4 regions of the Exiguobacterium sp. Leaf187 genome follow, and region 1 is predicted to be linked to each of the others. Evidence: riboswitches for the same ligand, from Rfam matches in the RefSeq annotation. Region 1 holds a riboswitch; each other region holds the start of a gene.
The links. A riboswitch is a leader RNA that binds a small molecule or an ion and turns the genes downstream of it on or off. The one in region 1 is predicted to bind S-adenosylmethionine.

Region 1 (4,167 bases):
TAAGCTTCAAGTGCTTCAATCGAGTGGAATAACTGGACGCCGAGACCTTTCCCAGCCCGGTTATGTTTCGTGATGAATGACGAAACGCCAATTTCTTTTGCTGCTTGTACGATTTGATCGCGTCCGACGGCAGCCGTCGTCTTCGGTACACGAATCCCAGCCTTACGCAACGCCGTGTATTGATTGACTTTGCTGACTTCTAAACGAAGCGCACGCGTTCCATTAAAGACAGTCCGGTCATGCTCTTCTAACCAAGCGAGCACTCCTTCCGTCAACTCCGGCGCGTAACGGTGCCCCCGCGTATGCGAAGAGGCACTCATGCGGCTGTAAAAGACGCCTTCTGGCGGCAGTTCATCCAGCGGAACAATCCCTTCATTCAAGTGCCACTCTTCATACGGTAACTCGAGTTCTTCGAGACGTTTGATGAGATGGTCCGTCCATTCTTGGTTTTCGTGGAGAATATGAATTTTTGTCATGATTGTTGACCTACCTTTCGTTTCGCTTCGACCAGTGGCATTACGTCACGGGCAAAGCGTTCCATTTCTTCGAGTTGTGGTGAGAATTGTAATAAGAGTAACGTGACACCAACAGCTTCGAATGCCAGAATGCGTTCAGCAATTTGTTCTGGTGTTCCGATTAAATTCGGACGTAGACCACGGTTCGAGACGGAATAATCGTTTCGTTCGACCTGTTGCTCCAGTTGCGATTTACTGATGAAATCCTGATAACCGGCATAACCAGCGCTGTCTTCCTTAACGTCCGTGATGCGTTGCCATTCAAGAAGTGCTTCTTCTTCCGTATCCCGACAAATGATGTAGGCAGCAAGACCGAAGCTCTCAAGCGGCGTTTGTCCCGTCGTTTCCCGGCGTACTTTCATGTCATTGATTTTATGGGCTACTTCTTCAACAGTACCCCCATGCATGACATAAGCGTCACAGTGTTCGACGATCGTCCGTTTTCCAGCTTCACTCTCTCCACCGGCGTAGAGCTTGATCCCTGGACGCTGGACTGGCTTCGGATGGAGTTCTGCTTGCTCGATCGTGTAGTGATGACCGGAGAAGCTATACGGTGACGCATCTGCCCATAGTCCCTTCATGACCGTGACGAACTCTTCCGTCCGAGCATAGCGTTCATCGTGTGCTGTGAAGATACCATTGTATTGTTTCGCTTCCTCTGCCCACCACGCTGAAACGACGTTGAGCGTAAAGCGTCCACCACTCAACTGATCGATGTTTGCCGCCATCTTCGCTGTCGTCGCTGGATTATGGAACCCGGGACGAACCGCTGTCATGATCTCAAGGCGTTCCGTCGTTGCAGCAATCGCTGCTGCCGTCGTCCATGCCTCAAGACTCGGTTCCTTGATGCCTTTGATATCATTCAAGTTCAATTCCGCAATCAACGTCGTCGAGAAGCCGATCCGTTCTGCTGTTTGTGCGACTTGTTTCGCATAATCGAAGGTCGGTGGCATCTGTTCATCCTCGACGTTACGTAACCATCCCCCAAAAATCGGTAACCAAAAACCATACTCCACTCCATCGTCCCCCTTATCATAAAAAAACGCTCTTTTCGAAGTTCGAAAAGAGCGACGGTATCTTGTCCTGTCCGCTCTTATCTTCGGAAGGTATCCCTTCCTGGAAGTAGCACCTTCCGCCACGGCGGGGTTGCTGAAGTGTCTTCGGGCCAGTCCCTCGACTTCTCTAGATAAGATGTGTTGCATTCATCGTACAAAATTCACTGAACTAAAGCAACCATTAAACCGTCTTTTCCAATCGGAATTATTTCGAGCATAAAAAATCCCGACATCGTGTCGGGATCCGGTATTAATATGGTGCGACGAAATCTGATGTTGGCTCTGGCGTTTGTTCACCACGAACACGATCATAGAATTTTGCAAAGGTAACACTGAAATATGGTGTAATCCACAAGAATGCTAGGCCGAGGGTAACGATTCCTAAAAGAGCCCAACCAATAAACGACAGTAGAAGAAGGAATGCTTCCATTTTATGCCCGTCCATCATTTTTCGGGAGCGTGTAATGGCCTCTAAGATACCAATCGATGGTTCATCTCGCAAAATATAGAACGTTAGCATGTAAGAAAATGATTTAATGATTCCCGGTACGACTAATAGCAGTAACCATAAGAAGATAAAAAAGAGTTGTACGATGGCTAGACCAATCACTTTGAAAAACATACCATATGGTTCAAATAAATCCGTCACTTTCGTTTCTTCTCCGCGAGCAATCGACATCGCAATCCAAGTCCAACCGACTCCGACCGGGATCAATAAAATCGATACCAACGATACGACGAGATCCATCGTATTAGCTGGTTCATCTATATCTGATCCAAATAATCCAGGCACACCTTGAATGATACTAAACAGAATAACTGTTAGGACTGCGAATCCCCAACGACCGCTGAGCGACTCCTTCGCTGCTTTTTTTAATTGAGATGACATGAGTAAGGTCCTCCTTGAAAAATAAGTTCTCACCTTACTCTACGGCTAATAACTTCTAATGTTTCACTGATTTTTCAATAATTTCCCCTCTTGTTTCTGTTTCAACCAAGCGCGCTCAAGTTGCCGCTCACACGCTGTATATAACGAACGTCGACCGTCGAGGCGTTCCATCGCGAATGGAATACCATGCTTTTTCGCCTGAGCGATGACATGTGCACTCGCTGCATGAGAGACACGGCTCGTCACGACGACGATCGCGTCCGTCTTTTTGGCGAGACAAGCAATCTTTTTCGCGGACTGTGCGTCCCCTGCTAGATGAATTAATTCGATCCCCGTCGGCACAAAGAACTCACGATAGACAGCGGTCTGTTGTTCGTTTCCAACGATAACAAGACGCATGCCTGTGAAGCGCGTGAAATCTAACGGTGTCTTATCAACGAAATCCATCAATTGTCCCGGTACGGCTGTTGTTACGATCGGTTCAATCGTTTGCTCTTTTGGCATACGGACGCGACGCTGCGCTTTTTTAGCTTTCGGCACTGGTTGCCGTTTCATTTTTCGTGCATACCGATTTGACTTTTTTGTTGTCACAGGCGTCTTCACTACCTGTTGTTCTATCGCTGACGGACGGTTGGATGATGCGTTGACGATCGGCTCTTCATACGTGAACGGATGCTTCCAAGCAATCGTTAATGTATCCTTCCGCCCCCGCCACATGACGAGATCGACAAGTTGCCCTGCTTCTAGTCGGAAATAGCGCATGTCTTCTACCGGTACAACATAATAGAACGATCTGCCCGACTCATCTTGCAGTGGACCATTCACCGTTTCCTCAATGATTCCATGTGCTTTGACGATTGCTTGTTCAAACACGACACGTTCCGGATTCTCTCTCATTCGCTCCGTCGAGACGACGGCTTCGATACGGCATATCTTTTTTTGATCATCCTGACGATCGACACGGACCCGAACTTCCATGCCGTGCTCGAGATTCCAATCGCGGACGTCTCGTTCAGAAATATGACTGCCCGACCATTCTAGTAAAGTACCGCCTTTTAACCCCCGCTGAAACGTATAGGCATAACGTTGCTTGCGTACTGGCTCGACCGGTACTTGCGGTGGAATGACGATGGTCTGCTCTAGCTCTATTGCTTCATCGATGACCAATGTTTCTTGAACGTCGCGCGGTGCATAATACGCTGACATCTTGACCCATTCATCGATTCCGTTTACTTCGTCGAGCCAGAGTTGCCAATCTTCATACCGCTCCACGGCCGCTAATTTCATCTGTACCAATTCAGTTGCTCGTTCCATCACCTGTTGCATCATCCATGACCACTTCCTTTGCGTTTTTTTCACTATAGCAACGAAAAAACGCGGAAGTAGTTCAAAAAAACAGCCTGGTTGTTTTTTTGTTTAGGTACGTTGTTGAATTTCCACAGCCGGATCCTGACGCTTATATTTTGCGACGATGACGATCAAAACCGTAATGATCACAAGCAGGAACCAAGAAGACAATTTTCCAAGATCAACGACTGCCCATCCGCCTTCTTGATGCGGATAGACCCATCCTTTAAAGAACGTTACGATGTTCTCCGCGATCCAAATGAAAAAGGCGATCAATAAAAAGGACAGGACGAGCGGCATCCGGTAGATCGTTTGCTCGATCGTAAAATGAACCCATGACTTATAGAAGACGAGAACGACG
Region 2 (4,167 bases), 150 kb from region 1:
GAATACCACAAGAGAAGATATCAAGGATACTCGCTGATTTCTTGCGATCGATTTCATACGTATCGGCGATTTCAGCTGCCAGTGGTCCAGCGACAAGAATCGAGATCGTATTGTTCGCCGTTGCGAGGTTCGTCGCACTAACGAGTGCCGCCATACTGAATTCGGCACCGCGACGCTGTGAAATCTTGCGCGTCAGCGTCTCTTTCAAGTAAGCAATTCCACCGTTGAACGTAATCAAACTGACGAGACCACCCATGAGGAGCGTCAAGATTGAAATCTCTGCCATGCCCATCATTCCTTTTGACATCGAAAGGACGAACCCACTTAAACCGAAGCTATTGTCAATCATACCGATGATGCCAGTGAGCAATGTACCACCGACGAGAACGAGGATGACATTAACACCAAATAGTGCAAGGACGATGACGGCGAGATATGGAATCAATTTGTAGAACTCGAATGCTTTAGCCGTTACCGCATCGCCAGAACCAGAAACGAATGCGAGTAAGATGACCGTCAAGATGGCAGCCGGGAGAACGATCATGAAGTTCGTTCGGAACTTATCACGCATGTTCGTTTTTTGCGTTCGAACGGCAGCGATCGTCGTATCTGAGATGAACGACAAGTTATCGCCGAACATCGAACCCCCAACGACTGATGCTGCTGCGATCGCGACGTTGATGCCTGTTGCTTCATGAATACCGAAAGCGATCGGCGCGAGCGCGGCAATCGTTCCGGTAGATGTCCCCATCGCCATCGAGATGAAGGCAGCGATGACGAACAGACCGCTCATCAGGAGTGACGGAGGTAGGAACGTCAAAGCAGCATTGACGGTCGCATCGATGGCACCGATTGCTTCTGCCGTTCCAGAAAACGTACCGGCTAATAAGAAGATGAAGACCATGATCATGATATCGGGATTTCCGGCACCGGTTGCGATTCGTTCGACCGTTTGATTGATGGATCCTTTCGTTGTGATTGCAGCAAAGATTAAAGCAATCAATGCGGCGATAAGGATCGGAAATTTGTAAAAGTCGTCATAGAAGATCCCGGCTCCGATGAAGAGGACCAGGAATACGACGAGGGGAAGCAGTGCCCATTTGTTAGGCGTGATCGTTTCATTCATTGTTGACACCTCGTTTCTCAAAGGTACAAAAAAAGACCCCTTCGCAAGAAAGAAGGAGGTCTTTATGAAAAAAGACGCTCTTCTTATCTCTCAAGCTTTCGCTTGCTGGATTTGGCACAGTACGAATCAAATCGTCCGCTGCCGAAACATCATTGGGCCAGTCCCTCCGTTTCTCGCGATAAAAAGAAGTCATTCAATTGTTGTAAAACACGTTTCTTACCGTACCGCATTGAGTAACGCGTGTCAACTGTACTTTACTGAAGTGCTTGTTTTAATGTTTGGACGTTTTCTTCCATCAACTTGAAGTACGAGCTGTTTTGTTGCGCTTTCGTGACCGACTCTAGATTATGAATCGTCACGGATTCAGCTCCGATTTCTTTTTGGATGACACGTGCGACCTTCGGTGAGACCGTCTCTTCGAACGCGACGTATTTCAAATCATGCATCCGTGCTTCTTTCACTAAAGTGGCCAGTTGCTTTTGTGACGGTTCATCGGAAGGAGAAATTCCCGCGATCGGCAGTTGTGTGAAACCATATCGTTCTGCGAGGTAACCATAAGCGGCATGCGTAACGAGAAGTTCTTTTTTTGATCCATCAGCGACGGCTTGTTTAAATTGTTCGTCCAATTCATCAGCTTGCTGATCGAACGCTTTTAAGTTTTTCTCGAATGTTGCTTTGTCTTTTGGTACTTCTTTTGATAAAGCAGTTGTAATCGAGTGTGCCATTGCTTTTGCGTTGACAGGGTCGAGCCAGACGTGTGGATCGTATTTTCCGTGGTCATGACCCTCTTCTTCATGCGCATGTTCGTCCGTTGCGTGATCATCGTGCCCTTCTTCTTCGTGAGCATGTTCGTCTTCTGTATGCCCCTCTTCTTCATGTGCATGAAGCGTAGCATCCGATTCTAGCAAGTTGACGTCTTTACTCGTCTCAATGAAGCGGACGTCCGTGCCTTTTAAGCTCTCTTGGATTTTTTTCGAATACGGCTCGAGCGTCGTGCCCGTTAAGAGGAACAAGTCACCCTTAGCAATTTCAGTGAGTTGTTTTGACGTCGGCTCGTAAGAGTGAGGATCTGCTCCAGGTGGGACGATCATCTTGACGTCGACTTGATCACCACCGATTTCGCGGGCAATAGCAGCTGTTGCGAACGTCGATGCATAGACTTCTGTCTGGGTTTTATCTGAAGTCGATGAATCGGTATTCGAACCGCAAGCGGCGAGGACACTTGCACTCGCGAAGGCGATTGTTAAAGCAGGAATAATTTTTTTCATTATATGATACCTCCATTATTAAAACGTAACAATTCCGATTTGGACTTTCTCACTATAGCGGAACGCTGGTGAAGCGTCAAGTAGGAATACCGAGACGTTCGACATCTTTTAAAACGGGGTAAAAGGATAATAAAGTGAAGAAACTGGCACGTCTTTTTGGAGGTGATCAAGTGAAACGTGAAACTGCATGGCTAATGGGGGGAGCTGCATTATTGACGACGGCAGCAGCGGGAGCGAGTATCTGGAACAATTATGGTGCACTACTTCGATGGACCGAACCCGCCTTGCCACTCACAGAAAAACAACTTGCACCGCGGACGCTCACCTACAAACAGGTGGGAGACCGCATCTTACAACTCGATCTCTATTATCCACCAGGAGAAGGACCGTTTCCAGTTGCCATCTATGCACACGGTGGTGCATTCGTTCGTGGAGAGCGCGATGACATGTTCTGCTTTAGTCCAATCGTTGATCGACTACTTGAACTCGGAGTTGCCGTCTGTAGTATTGAGTATCGTTTGTTCGAAGAGGGCAGTTATTTTCCGGATAACCTCGAAGATGTACGGGATGCGTTATGTTTTTTGAATAAGGAAGCAGAGGGTCTTCGCATTCTAAGAGGACGGATGATGGTATGGGGAGATTCAGCCGGAGCCGCACTCATGCTGACGACGGCACTTGCCCCATCTGCTTTCGTTGGTGAGCGCGATGAGCGGCACATGCCATTGATCAGTGGTGTGATCGCTTTATATCCACCGACGAACTTTTTGCTGTTTAATTTCATTCAGACTTGGATTGCCCATATTAAGTTCTACAAGGGGGGACGAGAAGAATGGCGCAAGCTGATGACGCACGTCTCACCCGTCACACATTTATCGTCGGATGCTCCGCCAATCATGCTCTTGCACGGTAAAAAAGATCCGATTGTTCCGTTTTCTCAAGCCTTGCATTTCGTTGAGAAGGGAGCGGATGTCGGAGCCGATGTTCGTTTGTTTTCCTTTCCGAATGGTACGCACTCACTTGCTAGTTTCGCTCAGACGGAAAATCCGTTAAAGATCGAACGATTGCTTGAACGAATTGAACATTTCACCTGTCAGGTACTACTGTTGCCACCTCGACAACTTCCGAATGGAAAACATGATACAATCAGTCATATTTCTTAAATGAGGGAGACAGAGACATGACTGAAATTTGTTTAGTGCGGCATGGTCAGACGGATTGGAACTTAAACGAACGGATTCAAGGAAGAGAAGATATCCCGTTGAATGCAACAGGAAGAAGACAAGCGGAACTCAGCGCCGCTTATCTATCGAATGAAAAGTGGGATGTCTTAGTAGCAAGTCCCTTGTCGCGTGCCGTTGAGACGGCGGAAATCATCGGTCGTGCTGTTGGCTTAACGATTACAGCGACAGACGAGCGACTTGTCGAACGCGAATTCGGAGCCGCTTCCGGTGAACCAGTCGCAGCGATTTACGAGGCTGTTCAAGCGAACGATACGACACTTGTGCCGGGTCTTGAAACGGAACAAGCCATCCAGGATCGCGTGTTCGATGCGTTACAGGAAGCGACACGCATGTATGAAGGGAAACGAATTCTAATCGTCTGTCACTCGCATACGATCAAGGCAGCCTTATCATCGATTGATGCGACGTTCAGTTACCGGACACCTTTGAAAAACGCGTGTGCGAATTATATCCATCATACAGATCACTATACGATTGACCGAATCAACGTAGCGGACCACATCACGGATGAGGTCGAAAAACCTTAAGAAAC
Region 3 (4,167 bases), on a different contig from region 1:
ACATTTCGCAAGTTGACGGCCGTCGGTCGTGTCGCGAGTAACGTCGCCGATGTCTCAAGCAAGGCTTGCTTGTAGACCGGAAGCGCCGCTTCAAACCGGTATGCTTCTTGAACGAGCACGAATCCCCCAAATAAACTGATCGCAGGTGCGCCCCGAACGCGCAGTTGTTTAATCGCCTCAACGGCTTGCGCGAGATCAGCAATGACTTCATAGTGCTCTTCCTGCGGTAGACGTGTCTGATCGAGAATCGTCAAGACACGGTCTTCGTAACGGATACTTTGAACGAATGTAGTCATCGGCTAAGTTCCTCCGTTACGTCAAAGTTTCGTAAATCATCGAATGTCCGACATTCTGTACGGCGTTTGATTAACGCTGTTCCTAGACGGAGAGCGTGACGTTTCCGCTCTAAGCGTTCCGTCGTTGAATTGATTGATTCTAAATCAGCGACCAGTGCTAGACCGATCGTCCGCCGAATCAATTCGCAACCGGCGAAGCCAAGGGCATCCTGCAAGATCGTGCTCAGTACATCATCGACGAGTCCTGGTGCCTGGAACGGTTCGACGGCTTCCCGTTCCCATAAGGCACGGAACGTTGAAGCGAACGTCAGCCAGAACGTATCGATATCCTTGATTCGGGCGTCACGTCGTGTAGGGTAATCCGGATATGCCGCGAAGAATAAGTGGGCGATGAACTGTCCGACATCGAATCCAAATGGACCATAAAAGGCGAATTCAGGATCGATGACTTTCGTTTCCGTCGCTGAGGCGAAGATGCTTCCTGTATGTAGATCGCCGTGCAGCAATGCATCTCCTTTCGTGATGAAGAGCGCTTCGAGTTTTGCGACTTCGCGTTTCAACTCATCGTCTGCCCATAGACGTGCCACCTCTTCTTCGAGTCCGGCTTCAATCTCGTTCGTCTCCGCGTCATGAAACGGATCCGTGAAGATTAATTTTTCCGTGATGTCGCACAAGTCTGGATTGTAGTACGTTCGGGCGACACGTTTCTTTTCAACCGGACCAAGCGCAAAGTCCGATGTATGGAATAACGTCCGAGCGAGATAAGAACCGATATGTTCCGCAAGCAACGGATACTGTTCACCTGCGAGTAAACCGCTTCGAACGATCGTCAAATGTGAAAGATCTTCCATGACCGTATACGCCTCTTCGTGACTAGCATGAAAAACACGTGGTACGAACGGTACGGCATGTCGCGCGAATTCACGGAGTGCGGATTGCTCGATCCACGCTCGTTCGAGCGATAACGGCCAGCTCTCCCCGACGACCTTCGCATATGGTAATGCTTGTTTTAAAATCAAGCGATGTTCGCCTTCTCGAATCCGAAAGACGAGGTTGAGGTTCCCGTCGCCAATCTCTTCTGCTTCGACGGCTCCATCGCCGATCAGTCCTAATGTCCGAACACGATCAATCGCGTCCTGTTCTGTGAATGCTTTATATGTCATCTCAGTTTCCCCCTATGTGATACACGAAAAAGCGCCTCTTTTCGTCATCGAAAAGAGGCGCAGAAAAGTCACTGCGTCCTCTTATCTCTCAGACGAAACGTCTGTTGGATGTAGCACCGTGCCTAGTGGTCGGTTGCTGCGGCGTCATCGGGCCAATTCCCTCTGCCAACTCGCGATAAGAGTCGTATGTAGTTGTCGTGTGTGATATTGATTTGAATCTTACGCAATCGACTTCCTCGCTGTCAAATCGAAATCAAGCAGAAACGGACATCATTTTTAAGTCATCTATAGAAAGAGTATTTCCAAAAAAATAAATTTTCTAAAAATAGTTTGACAAGTCACGATTCTCATGTAAAAATTGCAATTAGATTTCACAATTTCATCCAATTCTTATCAAGAGCAGACGGAGGGACAAGCCCTACGATGTCGCAGCAACCGACCTTTTGGCACGGTGCTAATTCTTGCAGCTACTAAGCTGACAGATAAGAGTCCACGTTCGAATCATTCATGGTCTCTTGTCGCTGACGAGAGACCATTTTTTTGTTGAAGGAGGAAAGACATGGCTTATATCACTGCTACTTATCAATTGACTGCCCGTGATCGACTCGAGCAGCGCGCTGAACAACTCGCGCTTGGTCTGACAGTCGGTTCTTGGACGGAACTGAATCATCTCGAACAACAACAACTCGCCTCGTTCAAAGGGGAAGTCGTACATACCGAAGAGCGCGATGGCAAAGGATATATCACGATTCGTTATCCGGAACATAACGTGTCGCGCGACTTTTCTGCGATTCTGACGACCGTCTTCGGGAAACTCTCACTCGACGGTGAAATCAAATTAACGGAATTGCTACTACCCGATACATTTACGTCGGACTTTCCAGGTGCGAAATTCGGGATTGAAGGGGTCCGTTCCTTGATCGGTGTCGAAGATCGCCCATTATTAATGAGCATCTTCAAAGGAGTCATCGGACGCGATTTATCGTTTCTTCGTGATCAACTCGAAGGACAACTCGCTGGTGGGATTGATCTCGTCAAGGACGATGAGATCCTATACGACAATCCATTGACACCAACGATTGACCGGGCACGAATTGGACGTGAGGTCATCGACGCTCACTTCCACCGGACCGGTAAACGCGCGTTATATGCAATCACACTCAGCGGTCCCGTCTTTACGCTCAAGGATAAAGCCAAGCGATTGATTGACGCTGGAGCGACCGCTTTCTTGCTGAATACCTTCACATACGGACTCGACGTCTTACGCGAACTGGCAAGTGATCCGGAAATCAACGTCCCAATCTTCAATCATCCGGCCTATAGCGGTGCGTTGATCGCTAGCCCGAATCACGGAGTCGCAGCTCCTGTCTTACTTGGCACATTACCGCGTGCTGCTGGAGCAGACTTGACGCTATTCCCGTCGCCTTACGGCAATGTCGCTTTGCCAAAGGATGTCGCCCGTGGTATCGCGGTCGAAGCGACCCGTCTCGGTCAGACGAAATCGACCTTCCCGGTTCCTTCAGCCGGTATTCATCCTGGACTCGTCGCTCAACTCGTACGGGACTTCGGGATCGATTCCGTCATCAACGCCGGTGGCGGCGTACATGGTCATCCGCAAGGTGCTGCGGCTGGTGTCACCGCTTTCCGTCAGGCACTCGATGCGGCACTCGCAAATGAATCCCTATCGACGGCAGCATCGCGTCATGAAGAATTACGGATCGCCCTCGACGCTTGGGGGATCAAGTCATGACCGTACGGATTCTTTGTGACTTCGACGGTACCGTGACGACACAGGATAATATCATCGCACTCATGCAGGCATTTGCGCCAGCGAGCGACTTCGAACCGTTGAAACACGGTGTACTCGACCGGACGTTATCGATTCAAAGTGGTGTCGGGCAAATGTTCGCACTTCTGCCATCTGATGGGAAAGCGTCCTATCTTGACTTTTTACTGGAGCGCGCCGTCATTCGCGACGGATTTTCGGAGTTGCTTCAGTACAGTCGTCGTCAAGACATCGATTTCTCGATCGTCAGCGGCGGAATGGACTTTTTCGTCGAACCGATCTTAGCGCCATTCCTTGAGCAGGAGCGCATCTATTGCAATGTCGCAAATTTTGACGGTCCATTCGTTCATATCGATTGGCCACACGCCTGCGATACCCATTGCACGAACGGGTGCGGCTGTTGTAAAACGTCCGTTGCTCGGACACTACGTAAAGACGGTGACGTCATCATCGTCATCGGCGACTCGGTGACGGACTTCGAACTCGCAAAACAAGCGGATCGTGTCTATGCCCGTGATTATCTGATCACGTTGTGTGAAGAGAACGATATCGCCTATACACCGTTTGAGACGTTCCATGATATCGTTCATGATTTAACACGAGCGGAGGTGACAACATGACATTCATGCGACGCTATGAAGAGCTACGCGCCATCAAACAAGAGCTTGCGGCTCGCGATTGGTTCCCTGGTACGAGTGGCAATCTCGCCATTCGGACATCCGGTGTCCCGGTTGAATTCCTTGTGACGGCAAGCGGAAAAGATAAACGGCAGACGACTCCTGACGACTTCGTTCATGTCGATGCGACCGGTCAATTGATCGGTGAGCAATCCGGGCGTCCTTCTGCTGAGACATTGCTCCATGTCGAAGTGTTCAATCGAACGGACGCCGGTTGTTCCCTGCATGTCCATACGATTGCGAAC
Region 4 (4,167 bases), on a different contig from region 1:
TATGCAACATCAAACCGAGTAGTTTCGCACTCTCAACCCGGTATCGTTCACTGCCGAAGCGCGTCACTTGTCGTGTATGATCATGGTTGTTGAGGAACTGTGAATTGACACCTAATGGGTATAAGACGTCGTACCAGCGTTTTTGAATCTCCTTGAATCGTAAGAGATCCATCGCTTCCATGTCGTCCGCGATTTCGAAGTGAAACAGTGTCCGGAGTTCTTTTCGTTCGTCACTGACATATAACAGTCCATCTTCTGGACCGACGAACGGAATCTCACCAACTGTAAACAAGTCTTTACCAGCGAGAACATTCGCATGCATCTCCTGCAAGAAGTCATGCACACCTGGCTGATTCCCAAGGTACGAGAGATCAAACGGATTGGCGACATCCTCGAACGACCGTTTTTTGATCAAGTTGATGACATCCATCCGGAAGCCGTCGATCCCTTGAGCAATCCACCAGTTCATCATATCGTAGATTGCTTGCCTCACAGCTGGGTGCTCCCAGTTCAAGTCCGGTTGTTCTTTGGCGAAGGAATGAAAATAATACTGCCCGCGCTCTTCACTCCACGTCCACGGACTTGGCGCAAAGTACGAGCGCCAGTTGTTCGGAGGCGTCTCTTTCGTGCCGTCTTTCCAGATGTACCAGTCATCCTTATCGTTGATCCGCTCACATGACTGACGGAACCAGTCATGCTGGTCACTCGTATGGTTCACGACTAAATCGAGAATGATCTTTAATCCACGGGCATGAGCAGCCGTGATCAACTCCTGGAGATCTCCCATCGTTCCCGCTTTTTTCATGATCTCGTAATAATCGGCAATATCATAGCCGTTATCGACGTCCGGGGAACGATAACATGGATTCAGCCACACGACATCGACACCAAGTGAAGCGATGTAATCAAGCTTCTCGATGACACCTCTTAAATCACCGATCCCATCCCCGTTCGAATCTTTAAAGCTACGCCAGTAGACTTGATAGACGACTGCCTCTTTCCAGTTAGCTCGCTTCATCTTCCCACTCCTCTCCCTACTCTTTATTCCCGCTCCACTTATCTGTACCTGTTTATCCGAAAATTTTTTTAAATTTCGAAAAAGTTCTTTTCTTTTGACTGAATATTCGTTATCCTTGACGACAATACCACGAAGGAGGCATTCATCCATGAAACATTTCGCTCCATCCATCGCCATTGATCGGCTTCCTGCTCCCGTCTTCGCTGAACTTGCGAACCGAATCGGTGCTGTAAAAGCTGCCGGACATGATGTCATCACACTTGGTCAAGGAACACCCGACCAAACGACGCCTGTACATATTCTCGATGCCTTAAAACAAGCTATCGACGAGCCAACGAACCTTCAATATCCACCATTTCGTGGACATGATTTTCTAAAACAAGCTGTCTCAAACTTTTACGCGACTGAATTCGGTGTCACGATCGATCCGGCAACGGAAGTCGCGATTCTCCTCGGCAGTAAAGCCGGAATCGTCGCCTTACCGCAGACGATCGTCAACCCTGGAGAAGGTGTCATCGTCCCGGATCCAGGATACCCGGATTACCTGTCTGGTGCAGCACTTGCTGGCGCTTACCCGATTACGCTTCCGTTGCTCGAGAAAAATGATTTCTTGCCGGATTATGACTTACTTGATACGACGGACGTTGAGCGTGCCCGGATGTTGTTCCTCAACTACCCGAGTAATCCGACGGGTGCGACCGCGACGGCAGAAGCCTTCGAGCAGACAGTCGCTTTCGCCGATGCCCATGATATCTGTGTCGTTCATGACTTAGCATACGGCGGTATCAGTTTCGATGGTCCGACGCGAAGTTTCTTGCAGACGGAAGGGGCGAAAGACGTCGGAATCGAGCTATTCTCACTCTCAAAACGCTTCAACATGTCCGGCTTCCGGATTGCCTTTGCCATCGGAAATCCGTCCGTCATCTCAAGCATCGAAACGTACCAAGAACATCTCTACGTCAGTGCCTTCACACCGATTCAGCATGCGGCGACCGTCGCCCTCACGAGTGACCAGACGTGCGTCCGTGAGTTAAGTCGCTTGTATGAAACACGACGCGATGCGTTGTTCGCAAAACTTGATGCAATCGGCTGGAGTGGACCACGCCCGGGCGGTTCCTTCTTCGTCTGGCTTCCTGTTCCTGAAGGTTACACGTCCCAGAGCTTCACCGATCATCTACTTGACGAAGCGCACGTCGCTGTGACCCCTGGATCCTTCTTCGGCGAACACGGTGAAGGCTACGTCCGGATCAGCTTGATTGCTGACGTCGAACGTCTAGAAGAAGCCGTCGATCGAATCGGAACGCTCAACCTATTCCGGACACCTGTTGCGGAATAATTCTGAAAAAACATTTGACAGATGGGAATCATTTCCGTTAAAGTAAGTCCCAACAGCATAACTACTTATCGAGAGCGACCGAGGGATTAGGCCCAACGACGTCCGGCAACCACCTGTAAGGAACGGTGCCACATCCTACAGAATGATTTTCATTCTGAGAGATAAGTTACGAAATCTTACACTTTCGTCGCTTTTTTCTGGTTGCTCCGCTACTAGGAAAAAGCGACTTTTTTTGTATGAGGAGATGAGCGGATGATTGAATTCAAACACATTACAAAACGGTTCGTCCGAGACCGGACCCCGATTTTTGCCTTACGGGATGTCGATTTGACGATCCAAAAAGGAGAAATCTTCGGAATCATTGGCGAGTCTGGTGCCGGTAAAAGTACGTTGCTTCGCCTAATCAATGGGCTCGAGCATCCGACACAAGGAACCGTCAAGGTCGACGGTGTCTCGCTTGGCGGGATGTCAAAAGCAGATTTGCGTCAACTTCGCTTGCGGACAGGAATGATCTTTCAGCATTTCCAATTGATCCAGTCGCGCAACGTCGCGGATAACATCGCTTTTGCGCTCAAGGCCGCTGGCGTCAAACGAGCAGATTTCCCGGAGCGGATCCGCGAACTCGTCTCGCTCGTCGGACTTGAAGGATTTGAGACGAACTTCCCGAGTCAATTAAGCGGTGGGCAGAAACAGCGCGTCGGGATTGCCCGGGCACTCGCAAACAATCCGACCGTCTTGTTATGTGATGAAGCGACATCCGCTCTTGACCCCGTTACGACACTACAGATCCTTGAACTGCTGAAGGATTTGAATGAACGACTCGGGTTGACGATCGTCCTCATCACGCATGAGATTGATGTCGTCAAACAGATTTGCCATCGTGTCGCGGTCATGTCACAAGGTGAAGTCGTTGAAGTCGCCTCAACCTATGACTTGTTCAGTCAAGCTAAGCATCCGGTGACGCAACATTATGTCGATACGGCACTACAAATCGAATTGCCGGAACGCATTTTACAGGCAACCCCAGGCAAGATCATCCGCTTGCAGTTCACGGGCGAAAAGACCGGTGAGAGTACGTTATCAGAAGCGATCCGCCGTTACGATATCTCAGTCAGCATCTTGCACGGCAAGGTCGACTACATTCAAGACGTCGCCTTCGGTGTCCTCATTGTCAGCTTGACGGGATCATCCAATCAAATCGCTCTTGCCCTCGACTGGCTCGCGACGGAACTTCATGCACTCGAGGTGATTCAGGATGTGGCTTGATCGTATTCAAACGATGTTACCTGAGCTCTTGAAGGCACTCGGCGAGACAGCATGGATGGTCGGAATTTCACTTGCTTTCGCATTGGTCGTCGGGATTCCGCTCGGAATTCTCTTGTTCGTCACCGACCGCGGATTATTTTTTCAAAACCTTGCCGTCCGCCGTGTTCTTGACTTCGTCGTCAACATCGTCCGGTCGCTACCGTTCATTATCTTGTTGGTCGCCCTCATTCCGTTGACGAAGTTCTTACTCGACAATACGATCGGTCCGACGGCAGCATCTGTCAGTCTCAGTGTCGCAGCGATTCCGTTTCTCGCGCGACTCGTCGAAACATCACTCCGTGAAATTCCGCCTGGTCTAATCGAAGCAGCGGAAGCCTGTGGGGCGAAACCATTGCGGATCATCGTCAGTGTCCTCTTACCGGAAGCACTCCCTGGCATCATTCAGGGCATCACATTAACGACGATCAGCTTGATTGGCTTCTCAGCGATGGCTGGTATCGTCGGCGGCGGTGGTGTCGGTGACCTCGCGATCCGTTTCGGTTACTAT

Region 2: linked by a shared signal. The riboswitch ahead of ASF99_RS14145 (Na+/H+ antiporter NhaC family protein) and the one ahead of ASF99_RS14860 (LLM class flavin-dependent oxidoreductase) in region 1 are both predicted to bind S-adenosylmethionine.
Region 3: linked by a shared signal. The riboswitch ahead of ASF99_RS16850 (2,3-diketo-5-methylthiopentyl-1-phosphate enolase) and the one ahead of ASF99_RS14860 (LLM class flavin-dependent oxidoreductase) in region 1 are both predicted to bind S-adenosylmethionine.
Region 4: linked by a shared signal. The riboswitch ahead of ASF99_RS12715 (methionine ABC transporter ATP-binding protein) and the one ahead of ASF99_RS14860 (LLM class flavin-dependent oxidoreductase) in region 1 are both predicted to bind S-adenosylmethionine.

What each region holds. Positions count from the first base shown of each region.
Region 1 is NZ_LMPR01000011.1:162,134-166,300, forward strand. Features, by position in the region: gene ASF99_RS14855 (ATP-grasp domain-containing protein) at 1-476, opposite strand, end outside; gene ASF99_RS14860 (LLM class flavin-dependent oxidoreductase) at 473-1,531, opposite strand; SAM riboswitch class I at 1,606-1,708, opposite strand; gene ASF99_RS14865 (DUF975 family protein) at 1,821-2,459, opposite strand; gene ASF99_RS14870 (DUF2325 domain-containing protein) at 2,523-3,788, opposite strand; gene ASF99_RS14875 (DUF817 domain-containing protein) at 3,876-4,167, opposite strand, start outside.
Region 2 is NZ_LMPR01000011.1:12,867-17,033, reverse strand. Features, by position in the region: gene ASF99_RS14145 (Na+/H+ antiporter NhaC family protein) at 1-1,126, opposite strand, end outside; SAM riboswitch class I at 1,207-1,311, opposite strand; gene ASF99_RS14140 (metal ABC transporter solute-binding protein, Zn/Mn family) at 1,381-2,394, opposite strand; gene ASF99_RS14135 (alpha/beta hydrolase) at 2,565-3,554, shown strand; gene ASF99_RS14130 (histidine phosphatase family protein) at 3,572-4,162, shown strand; gene ASF99_RS14125 (YwpF family protein) at 4,159-4,167, opposite strand, start outside.
Region 3 is NZ_LMPR01000014.1:85,558-89,724, reverse strand. Features, by position in the region: gene mtnA (S-methyl-5-thioribose-1-phosphate isomerase) at 1-296, opposite strand, end outside; gene mtnK (S-methyl-5-thioribose kinase) at 293-1,459, opposite strand; SAM riboswitch class I at 1,538-1,641, opposite strand; SAM riboswitch class I at 1,847-1,948, shown strand; gene ASF99_RS16850 (2,3-diketo-5-methylthiopentyl-1-phosphate enolase) at 2,019-3,209, shown strand; gene ASF99_RS16845 (2-hydroxy-3-keto-5-methylthiopentenyl-1-phosphate phosphatase) at 3,206-3,865, shown strand; gene ASF99_RS16840 (methylthioribulose 1-phosphate dehydratase) at 3,862-4,167, shown strand, end outside.
Region 4 is NZ_LMPR01000009.1:1,643,627-1,647,793, forward strand. Features, by position in the region: gene ASF99_RS12705 (alpha-glucosidase) at 1-1,018, opposite strand, end outside; gene ASF99_RS12710 (aminotransferase class I/II-fold pyridoxal phosphate-dependent enzyme) at 1,167-2,354, shown strand; SAM riboswitch class I at 2,417-2,522, shown strand; gene ASF99_RS12715 (methionine ABC transporter ATP-binding protein) at 2,607-3,620, shown strand; gene ASF99_RS12720 (methionine ABC transporter permease) at 3,610-4,167, shown strand, end outside.